3 regions of the Alteromonas sp. W364 genome follow, and region 3 is predicted to be linked to each of the others. Evidence: predicted binding sites of a transcription regulator. Region 3 holds the regulator's gene; each other region holds the start of a gene.
The links. Region 3 encodes FliA, which starts transcription of late flagellar genes. Its sites were predicted from a motif close to CTAAAGNTNNNNNNNNNNNNGCCGATA; they were not measured.
Positions count from the first base shown of each region.

Region 1: a site for FliA is predicted at 1,904-1,930, ahead of RM556_RS02545 (HAMP domain-containing methyl-accepting chemotaxis protein). Genes of this name have one in related genera too.
Region 2: a site for FliA is predicted at 1,944-1,970, ahead of pomA (flagellar motor protein PomA). Genes of this name have one in related genera too.

Region 1 covers NZ_JAVRID010000001.1:589,157-592,439, forward strand. The annotation lists gene RM556_RS02545 (HAMP domain-containing methyl-accepting chemotaxis protein) at 1-1,756, opposite strand, end outside; gene fur (ferric iron uptake transcriptional regulator) at 1,975-2,406, shown strand; gene RM556_RS02555 (aminotransferase class IV) at 2,479-3,283, opposite strand, start outside.
Region 2 covers NZ_JAVRID010000006.1:18,004-21,286, reverse strand. The annotation lists gene dxs (1-deoxy-D-xylulose-5-phosphate synthase) at 1-574, opposite strand, end outside; gene ispA ((2E,6E)-farnesyl diphosphate synthase) at 699-1,589, opposite strand; gene xseB (exodeoxyribonuclease VII small subunit) at 1,596-1,829, opposite strand; gene pomA (flagellar motor protein PomA) at 2,104-2,865, shown strand; gene RM556_RS10730 (flagellar motor protein MotB) at 2,865-3,283, shown strand, end outside.
Region 3 covers NZ_JAVRID010000004.1:158,181-161,463, reverse strand. The annotation lists gene RM556_RS07935 (chemotaxis protein CheA) at 1-347, opposite strand, end outside; gene RM556_RS07930 (protein phosphatase CheZ) at 360-1,118, opposite strand; gene cheY (chemotaxis response regulator CheY) at 1,150-1,533, opposite strand; gene RM556_RS07920 (RNA polymerase sigma factor FliA) at 1,584-2,312, opposite strand; gene RM556_RS07915 (MinD/ParA family protein) at 2,324-3,175, opposite strand; gene flhF (flagellar biosynthesis protein FlhF) at 3,172-3,283, opposite strand, start outside.

The sequences.
Region 1 (3,283 bases), on a different contig from region 3:
CTTGCTCAGTACCTAAGTTTATCGCTTCAACGGCCTCACTGGCATCTTGTTGCAAGGCGCCTATCATTTTCTCAATTTCTTCTGTTGATGCATGCGTCCGTGTTGCTAAGGTTCTAACCTCATCGGCAACAACCGCAAAACCTCGCCCTTGTTCACCCGCTCTCGCCGCCTCTATTGCAGCGTTAAGCGCTAACAGGTTGGTTTGTTCAGCAATGGTTTTGATGACATCTAAAATACTGCCAATTTTGTTACTATTTTCACCCAATCGATGAATAATTTTTGCAGATTGTTCGGCTTGTATTGCCTGCTCATCAACCTGTCTACGGCTTTCTTGCACAAGCCCCATGACGTCATCTGTCTGCGATATCGCCTGTGACATTTGCTGATTTGCAGCCGTAATTTGCTGGAGATTATTCAAACTAGTGTCTTTTACCTGCAAAGTATTGATCGAAGTTTGACTAATTTGCTCCTGCTGAACCGCCACTTGCTGCAAGCTGCGATCTCCCATTTGAATACTTTTATCTGTGATCTCAGTCAGCACTTCTTCTTGTTCATGAATACTGCCAATAAGAGCGCGCAATGAATCGATTAATCGGTTCACGTTTTTTGACAACTCTGCGAATTCATCAAAACCTTCATCGTTCATTCGCTGAGTCAAATTACCACTACTCAGTACCTTCAATCGTTTGTTCACAGACTTAAGTGGTTTTGCAATACTTCTGGTGGCAATAAGGGCAAGAATAAACGTAGCACTAATCCCCAATAAGGAAACGACAACATTCTTAATTTCATTACTCAACACCGTGTTTAGGATATCTTCTTGTCCTTGTAATGTTGATGCATTGATATTTTCAGACAACACCAATAAAGATTCATTGGTAAGCAGAAGAGCGTCATTTGCAAGGTCATGATACTGCTGTATTGTTAGGTTTAAGCCCAGTCGTTTTCTGTGCATGGCGTAAACACCATCGTCAGACGAAAGTACTTCTTTCAACAGAGCGTATTGCTCATTGAACATGTCGACTAAGCCATCATTTTCGACACCTTCAGCTAAGCGATTCAGATAGGTCGAATCCGCTTCAATATTGGCAATATTATAATCCAAATCGTCAATTGTTTGGGTGATAGTATCTTTCCTCTCAGCTCGCGACAGTTCTTGCATCAAGCTTAATACTAGCGTGAGTTTATTGTCGATGTTGTTACCCATACCAACCAAGGCTTCAAAATCTCGACCGTCGCCCTCAACATAGCTAAGATCGAGCATTAGCGCACTCGCCTCGTCTGCAATGGCTAAAGCATTTTCACTTTCCACTGCGAGGACTTTTCTAAGCTCTATAATCGCGGCTAGATCGGCGAACATCAATTCACTTTGACGAATAAATTCAGTTGACGCTTTCACATTTGATTCAAGCAACGACTTATTTTCATCCGATACAAAGTTACGCAAAGATTCAATGCCAGTATTAAGTTCATCCACTAAGCTATCGAAATCGTTTTTAATTTGCTCAAGCGCTTGCGCGTCTTTTTCGTAAAAGGCTTTCAAAGACAAGTTAGAAAGAGAGAGAATTTCAGTGCGTACAGTGTTCATTGCTTTTTGCATTGGCATTTTTTCTTGAACAACCGTGTTCGCAGATTGTTTAATATCTTGCAAACCAAAGTACGACATAAAGCTAGTCAAAAGTAACAACACAGCTAGGCCGCTGAAGCCGAGGATCATTTTACGAACAACGGTGAGTTGTCGCATCATATTAGCCATGCATCACTCCTGAAATGTAAATTCTTCATATCAATCAATACGACCTCATATTTCTAAACGCTGATTGAGTTAAATTTCCATATCTTGAGTAACTATCCGTATTTTTTATCAACAATTTAATTTCTTTTAAACATTATATTATAAATATTACGGCAGATACTGTTAAATCTTTACAAGTCACCTATAATATATTTCAAGTTTTTACGGCGAAGTATCTCATGGACCAAAATAAAGAATTAAAAAAAGCAGGACTAAAAGTAACACTTCCACGTTTGAAGATATTGGAAATACTACAAGAGCCGCAAAATCAGCACATTAGCGCTGAAGATGTTTACAAAATATTGATCGATCAAGGTGAAGAAATCGGCCTTGCAACTGTATACAGAGTCCTAAACCAATTTGATGATGCTGGCTTACTGAATCGCCACCACTTTGAAGGTGGAAAGTCGGTTTTTGAAATCAGCCACAAGGAACACCATGACCACTTAGTTTGCCTAACTTGTGGCAAAGTCTTCGAGTTTGAAGATGATGTTATAGAGAAAAGGCAAGACGAAATTGCTGCACAGAATAATATGAAGCTGACGAATCACAGCTTATATCTTTATGGTGAGTGTAAAAAAGTGAATTGTGAGAACGAAGACTCAGAATAAACTACTCTACGAGCAAAGACTGGCCACCGCGGTTATATTCAAGGTTCGTAGCCAGTTTTTAGCTCAGTAATGCTAACAGTTGAACTTGTGTTTGTTGTAGGCTTCTTGCGCTTCTCGCCATATTTTTCCTGGCTCTCCATTACCCACTTTTTTATCATCAATACTGAGTACGGGCCCAAGTTCTTTGCTAGAGCTCGTTATCCAAACTTCATCTGCTTCATTCAATTCATCAAGGCTGACGACTCTCTCATCAACAGGCAATGAGGTATATTTATGGATAGCGTCAATGGCAATTCGCCTTGTAATCCCGGGAAGCAAGTGATTGTCTAAGGGAGGTGTTGCAATTCGACCATCTTTAACGATAAAAACATTACACGCGGCAGCCTCTGTAACCTCATTTTGCTGATTGTAGAGAATCACCTCATCCTTTCCTGCTTCTTGTCCCTGCTGAAAATGCATCACATTGCCTAACAAAGAAGTGGACTTAATATGGCAACGCTGCCAACGTAAGTCTTCAGCCAATGTCACATGGTAGGTTTTAGTATGCTTGGATTGTAAGTCTTGACTCGGTGCAATGTCGAAAGCATAAGCAAACACAGTCGGCTGAATACCTTTTGGGTAGGCATGAAAACGCTTTTTGTCAGCCCCACGACTAATATGGATATACACAGCTTGTGAATCTGAGTCGGTTTGTTTTACCAAGTCACCAATAACCTTACGCCATTGTGCCTCATCAGCCTGATATTCTATGCCAACTGCCTTTAGGCCTTCATTCATGCGGGCAAGATGCAGACCTAAGCCAACCGGCTTAGTAGAATAAGTGGGTATCACTTCGTAAATGCCGTCGCCAAATAAAAAGCCTCGATCCATAGGTGAA
Region 2 (3,283 bases), on a different contig from region 3:
GTGCACCGACATTCTCCGAGATAGACATTTCATTGTCGTTCAATATGACAACCATATCTTTAGCGATGTCACCTGCATGATTTAAAGCTTCAAATGCCATCCCTGCGGTTAAAGCGCCATCGCCGATTACTGCGACCACCTTACGTCCTTTGTCCTCTTTTTCTGCGGCTATTGCCATGCCCAAAGCAGCACTAATAGAAGTAGATGAGTGTCCAACAGCAAAAGTATCGTATTCACTCTCAGGCGGCCAAGGAAAGGGGTGTAATCCGCCTTTTTGACGAATGCTTGTCATGCGATCACGGCGACCAGTCAGAATTTTATGGGGATATGCTTGGTGGCCCACATCCCAAATAAGACGATCGAAGGGGGTGTTGTAAACATAATGCAAAGCGACGGTTAATTCGACTGTGCCTAATCCAGACGCGAAATGGCCACTACTTTGACTGACGCTATCAAGCAAATAGCGGCGTAATTCATTGGCTATTTTGGTCAGCGATTCCTTTGGCTGTTTTCTTAGCTCTTCAGGTATGTTCGCTTTTGCCAAATTAGGGTAGTTAGCTAAATCTAGTGTCATGTATGTTTTGTCTTCTGTCGTTACTGCATCAACTTCGCTAATTATAACAGTATTCTGCGAATATTATGTTGCGGCTTTAATGATTATTTTACCTAAAAAGGTGCTTGTTGCGCTAATTATGAAACTAATTGTTTCGAGTCACCAGATAATCGGTAAAAGCGACTAAGTTCTCGGTGTCATATGGCAACGAATGTAAGGCTTGTAGCGCTTCATGATGTAATTTCTGCAGAAAGCTTTGAGAGCCCTCTAAGCCCAAGTGTGACACAAAGGTGTTTTTATCAAGTTCAGAATCCGAACCTTGCGGTTTACCTAAGGTTTCGCTATCTGATACAACATCCAGAATATCATCTTGTACTTGAAATGCTAAACCGATGGTGCGTGCATAACTCTGTAATGTGCTGATGTGCTGAACATCGACATCGGGCGCTAAAGCCGCACCAATAGAAACACATGCTTCTAGTAGAGCCCCTGTTTTCAAACGGTGTAATTCTGTCAGTGCATCTAGTGAGATAGTGTTACCAGTCGCCATTAAGTCGATACTTTGGCCAGCGCACATGCCGTTAAGACCTGAAGCATGAGCGAGAATTCGACTTACTTCCAAACGTTTATTCTCCGCTTTTTCTGAAAGAGGGTGGTTCAACACAATTTCAAAAGCCAAGGTTTGTAAGGCATCACCTGCGAGTATTGCGGTTGCCTCACCAAATTTAATATGGTTTGTTGGCTTGCCTCTTCGTAAAGCATCATCATCCATCGCTGGCAAGTCGTCATGAATAAGTGAATAAGCATGCACGCACTCAATTGCCATGCTCGCAACATCTAAATCATCTTTTTGTGCACCTAGCATATCGCCTACTAAAGTAAGTAGAAGCGGACGCATTCTTTTCCCGCCTGCAAATAAGCTATATTGCATTGCCGCAGATAATTCTTCCGCAATTAAGCACTGCTGAGATATGAACTGGGTCAGTTTATCGTCAATTCTTTGCTGCAATGCTGCTTGAATATCATGAACTTGCATCTGGTTCTATGGCTCTTCAGCTTCAAATTCTTCTAAGCTTTCGCCACCATTCGATTGCATCAATATTTGCACTTTTTGCTCGGCAGCTTTCAATTGCTGCTGGCTTTGCCTGGCAAGTTGAATACCGCGTTCAAATTTCTTCAATGACTCTTCCAGTGGAATGTCACCTTTTTCCATCTCGGTCACAATTTGTTCTAGTTCTAGCATTGCCGCTTCAAACGTTGTTTTTTGTTCAGTCATTGGACTTATTATTTTCCTCTAAAAGCATTGGCAGAACCATAACTGAGGCGGTTTATAAGGTCAACGAGTTTCCACCTATTTGACGATAATTCCATATAAAATGTAGCTTCACACATAAAGCTTTAATGGGAATTGCCGTTAACGCTATAGACAGCTTAAAACTGTTCAAAATACAAAGGTATTAAACTTGATACCGCGATTTTTTAAGTAGGCGGTAGACTTCACATCCGAGTGAATTTCTTCAGATAAACAGCAGGCATTTTAGGAGCGACAGGTGGATTTAGCTACCCTTATAGGCATGATTGGCGCAATTGGCTTTGTCTTAATGGCAATGATCCTTGGCGGTGATTTAGGTATGTTCTTCAATGTACCTTCAGTCTTGATCGTTTTTGGTGGTTCAATTTTCGTTGTTTTATCACAATATCCACTCGCTCAGTTTCTTGGCGCTGGAAAGGTGGCCGGAAAGGCTTTCATGTTCAAAATTCAGAGCCCAGAGGAACTGATCGAAAAGATCGTTGAGATGGCAGATGCTGCTAGAAAAGGCGGCTTTTTAGCATTGGAAGAGGCGCAAATAGATAACTCCTTTATGCAAAAGGGAGTTGACATGTTAGTTGATGGTCACGATGTTGACGTTGTCCGAACGACCATGGGTAAAGATATTATCAACACTTCTGAGCGCCATGATGCTGGCTCTGTTATTTTTAAATCATTGGGCGATGTTGCGCCTGCAATGGGAATGATTGGTACATTGATTGGTCTGGTAGCCATGCTATCAAATATGGATGATCCAAAAGCAATCGGTCCCGCAATGGCTGTTGCATTGTTAACTACCCTTTATGGCGCTTTCTTAGCAAACATCGTATGTTTGCCAATTGCCTTTAAATTAAGTGTCAGAGCGGCTGAAGAAAAGTTGAACCAGAGTCTTATATTGGATGGTATTCTAGGTATTGCTGATGGCCAAAACCCGCGTGTCATTGAAGGTGTACTAAAAGGTTACATCGCCGAAGGTAAGCGTGCTTCTGGAGAGACAGAGTAGTGGATGACGAATGCCCAAAATGTCCCCCCGAAGGGCTACCCGCTTGGATGGGGACGTTTGCTGACTTAATGTCTTTATTGATGTGCTTCTTTGTACTGTTACTTTCATTCTCTGAAATGGACGTGAAGAAGTTTAAACAAATAGCGGGCTCAATGAAGTTTGCTTTTGGTGTGCAAAACAAAATCGAACTAAAAGATATTCCCAAAGGTACCAGTGTGATTGCTATGGAGTTCAGACCAGGCAAGCCCGACCCAACACCAATTGAAACCGTGCAGCAAATTACCCAAGAAATTACAAAGCCAATGCTGAACTTCCAAGATGGCGAGGAAGATAATGCGGGTGGTAGACAGAAACAAAGAGGTACTTTCCGCGGCGGTCAATCGTCACAAACGGCGAATCAGGTTGCGGCAGCTGCAGC
Region 3 (3,283 bases):
GGCGCTGCTTCAAGAGGCTCTCGCGATTTAACCTTCTCGAACATATCAACCACAACGTCTGTGGCTTGCAAAATAACATCCATTAACTCTGGTGTCAGTGTCCTTTGCCCGTTACGCATGATGTCGAAAACGTTTTCGGCACCATGGCAGATATCGACGAGTTCACCTAGCGCAAGAAAACCTGCACCACCTTTGACAGTATGATAACCACGGAAGATCGCATTCAACAAATCCGCATCTTCTGGATTATTCTCTAGGTCAACAAGTTGTTCCTGGAGTTGTTCAAGAATCTCTCCGGCTTCAACCAAGAAATCTTGTAATATGTCCTCGTCAACTTCAAACGACATTTGTCGGCTCCCCTAAAACCCTAAACTTGACAGCAGATCGTCAACGTCATCTTGCCCACTTACTACGTCGTCTCGTGTTTCTGCATCGATAATTGGCCCTTCGGCTTTTACTGTATCGGTATCTTTCTTAGAACTTTGAGGATTATCTTCATGCTGTTTCTTCTCACTGGCATCACCGAACGCTGTAAGCATAGAAACTAAGCTGTCTTCAACTTCTTTCACCAACTCAATAACCCGTCGAATTACTTGGCCGGTTAGGTCTTGATAACCCTGAGCCATGAGTACTTCAGTGAGTAAGGAATTAAGTGTTGCAGAGTCATGAGTGGCGTCGGAAATGAGTTTATCCATCTCAATGCAGAGGCTTTTAAATTCACCGAGCTCAATTTGACGGCCCATTAGCTTTTGCCATTCGGGTGCAATAGAAATCAATCTTTCATTCAAACCTTCAGCCAACGGCATGCTTTTTTCAACTGCATCCATCGTTGCATTGGCTGCTTTCTCCGTTTCTTCAATGACGTATGTTAATCGAGATTGCGCATCTGGGATCTCGTCTTGAGTCAGATTGGCAATTCGTTCGTCTACTTGGAAAGAATTAAGAGAATCATGTAATTGTCGTGTTAATTTACCCACTTCGGAAAAAAGTTCGGTAGATTCACGCATGGTAATAGTATCGACTAAGGCATTCGCTTGTTCGCGTTCGCCTTTCTCAAGGTACTCTACCAGGAGTTTCGCTTCATCGAGGGAAACTAGGTCTCTGTCGGTCGTTGTCATTCAACGTTACCCCATAAAGAAATATCGCTGTTTAGCCTAAACGCTCAAAGATCTTATCTAGTTTTTCTTTCAATGTTGCAGCAGTGAATGGCTTCACAACATAACCATTTACTCCGGCTTGAGCCGCCGCAACGATTTGTTCTTTCTTCGCTTCAGCTGTCACCATTAACACGGGTAAATGCTTGAGGTTGTCGTCAGACCTAATTGCTCTGAGTAAATCGATACCCTGCATGCCTGGCATATTCCAATCAGTGACAACAAAGTCAAAATCGCCTTGCTGAAGCATAGGTAGAGCGGTATTACCGTCATCTGCCTCTTGGATACTTGTAAAACCCAAGTCTTTTAATAAATTTTTAATGATACGTCTCATTGTTGAAAAATCGTCAACAACTAAGATCTTCATGTTCTTATCCAAAACAGCCTCCGTTGAGGAATAAAAATAACTACACTAATTGGGACTAAAACTTAGTCGGCTGTACGCCATGACTGCATCTTAGACTTTAACTTTAACATCGCTTGACTATGAATTTGGCTGACCCGAGATTCACTCACCTCAAGTACCTCTCCAATTTCACGCAAGTTAAGTTCTTCATCATAATAGAGTGAGAGTACAATCGCTTCTCGCTCTGGTAATGTTGTTATCGCCCGCGCTAGCGCTTTCTGAAATGATCCTTGCACCATATCTTCAAAAGGACTGTCTTCGCCTTTTGTTGCATCCGTTGTTAGCACGTCTTCGCTTACGCCAAGATCTTCGATACCAACTAACTTCCCTGCATTCACTTCGTTTAACATTTGATGGTAGTCTTGCACCGATACTTGCAACCTTTCGGCTACGTCAATATCTCTTGCGTCTCTTCCGGTGGCTTTCTCAACTTGCGAAATTGCCTCCGTGATAGCTCGACTATTCTTATGCACTGAACGCGGAGTCCAGTCGCCTTTTCGAATTTCATCAAGCATTGAGCCGCGTATGCGAATACCAGCAAATGTTTCAAAACTTGCACCTTTAGAGCCATCAAAGTTCTTGGCTGCTTCTAGCAAACCAATCATCCCTGCTTGAATCAAGTCGTCCACAAGGACACTAGCTGGCAACCTTGCCATTAGATGATGAGCAATTCTTTTCACCAACGGAGCATGCCGCTCAACCAGTTGGTTTTTATCAATTTGTTGTTGATAGACTGCCACTTTGTTACTCACTGATTAAATACCTATTCGTTTCTCGATACTAATTGCTCAATGAAAAACTCGAGATGACCACCAGGCTGCGCCGGGATAGGCCAAGACATCGATTTTTCGGCTAATTTAGTAATCGCCACTGCTGCTGGTGAAGATGGGAATGCATCGACAATAGCAGCCTGCTTACGTACAGATTTACGAATATTTTCATCAAATGGAATAACTCCCACTAATTCTAATGCAACATCCAAAAATCGCCCTGTAACTTTGGAAAGCTTACTAAATAATTCCTTTCCTTCCTTATCGCTGCGAACCATATTCGCAACAATCTTAAACTTGAATACACCGTGCTCTCTATTCAGAATTTTAATCAGTGCATAGGCATCGGTTAATGAAGTAGGTTCATCACACACTACAACTAAAACGTCTTGTGCGGCTCTGGAGAAGCTCATTACCATATCTGAGATGCCAGCGGCAGTATCCACTAATAATACGTCTATATCGGTTCGCAGTTCGCTGAACGCTCGAATCAAACCTGCATGTTCCGTAGAACTCAATTCAGCCATTGATTGCGAACCTGAAGTTGCTGGCGCGATTTTGATACCGTGAGGACCGGTTACTAGAATGTCATCAAGCGTGCATTCGCCACGCAAAACGTGTGATAAATTCTTATCAACGCGCAAACCAAGCAAGACATCAACGTTAGCCAAGCCTAAATCGGCATCAAGCACCATTACACGCTTACCTTGCTTAGCGAGTGATATCGCTAAGTTTAAAGACACATTGGTTTTACCAACGCCGCCTTTACCACCTGTAACTGCTATGACTTTTATTAGTTTCGATTGATTCATTTTTCGTAAGCTACTCGCCTGATCTTCTATCATACTGCTCTCATACCCTTGGCAGTGTTTGATAGTGTAGTATGCGCCAATCCATACTTTTTATAAAGCTTTGACGCCACCATGGTTAAATTCTTTGCATCTGCCAGTTTA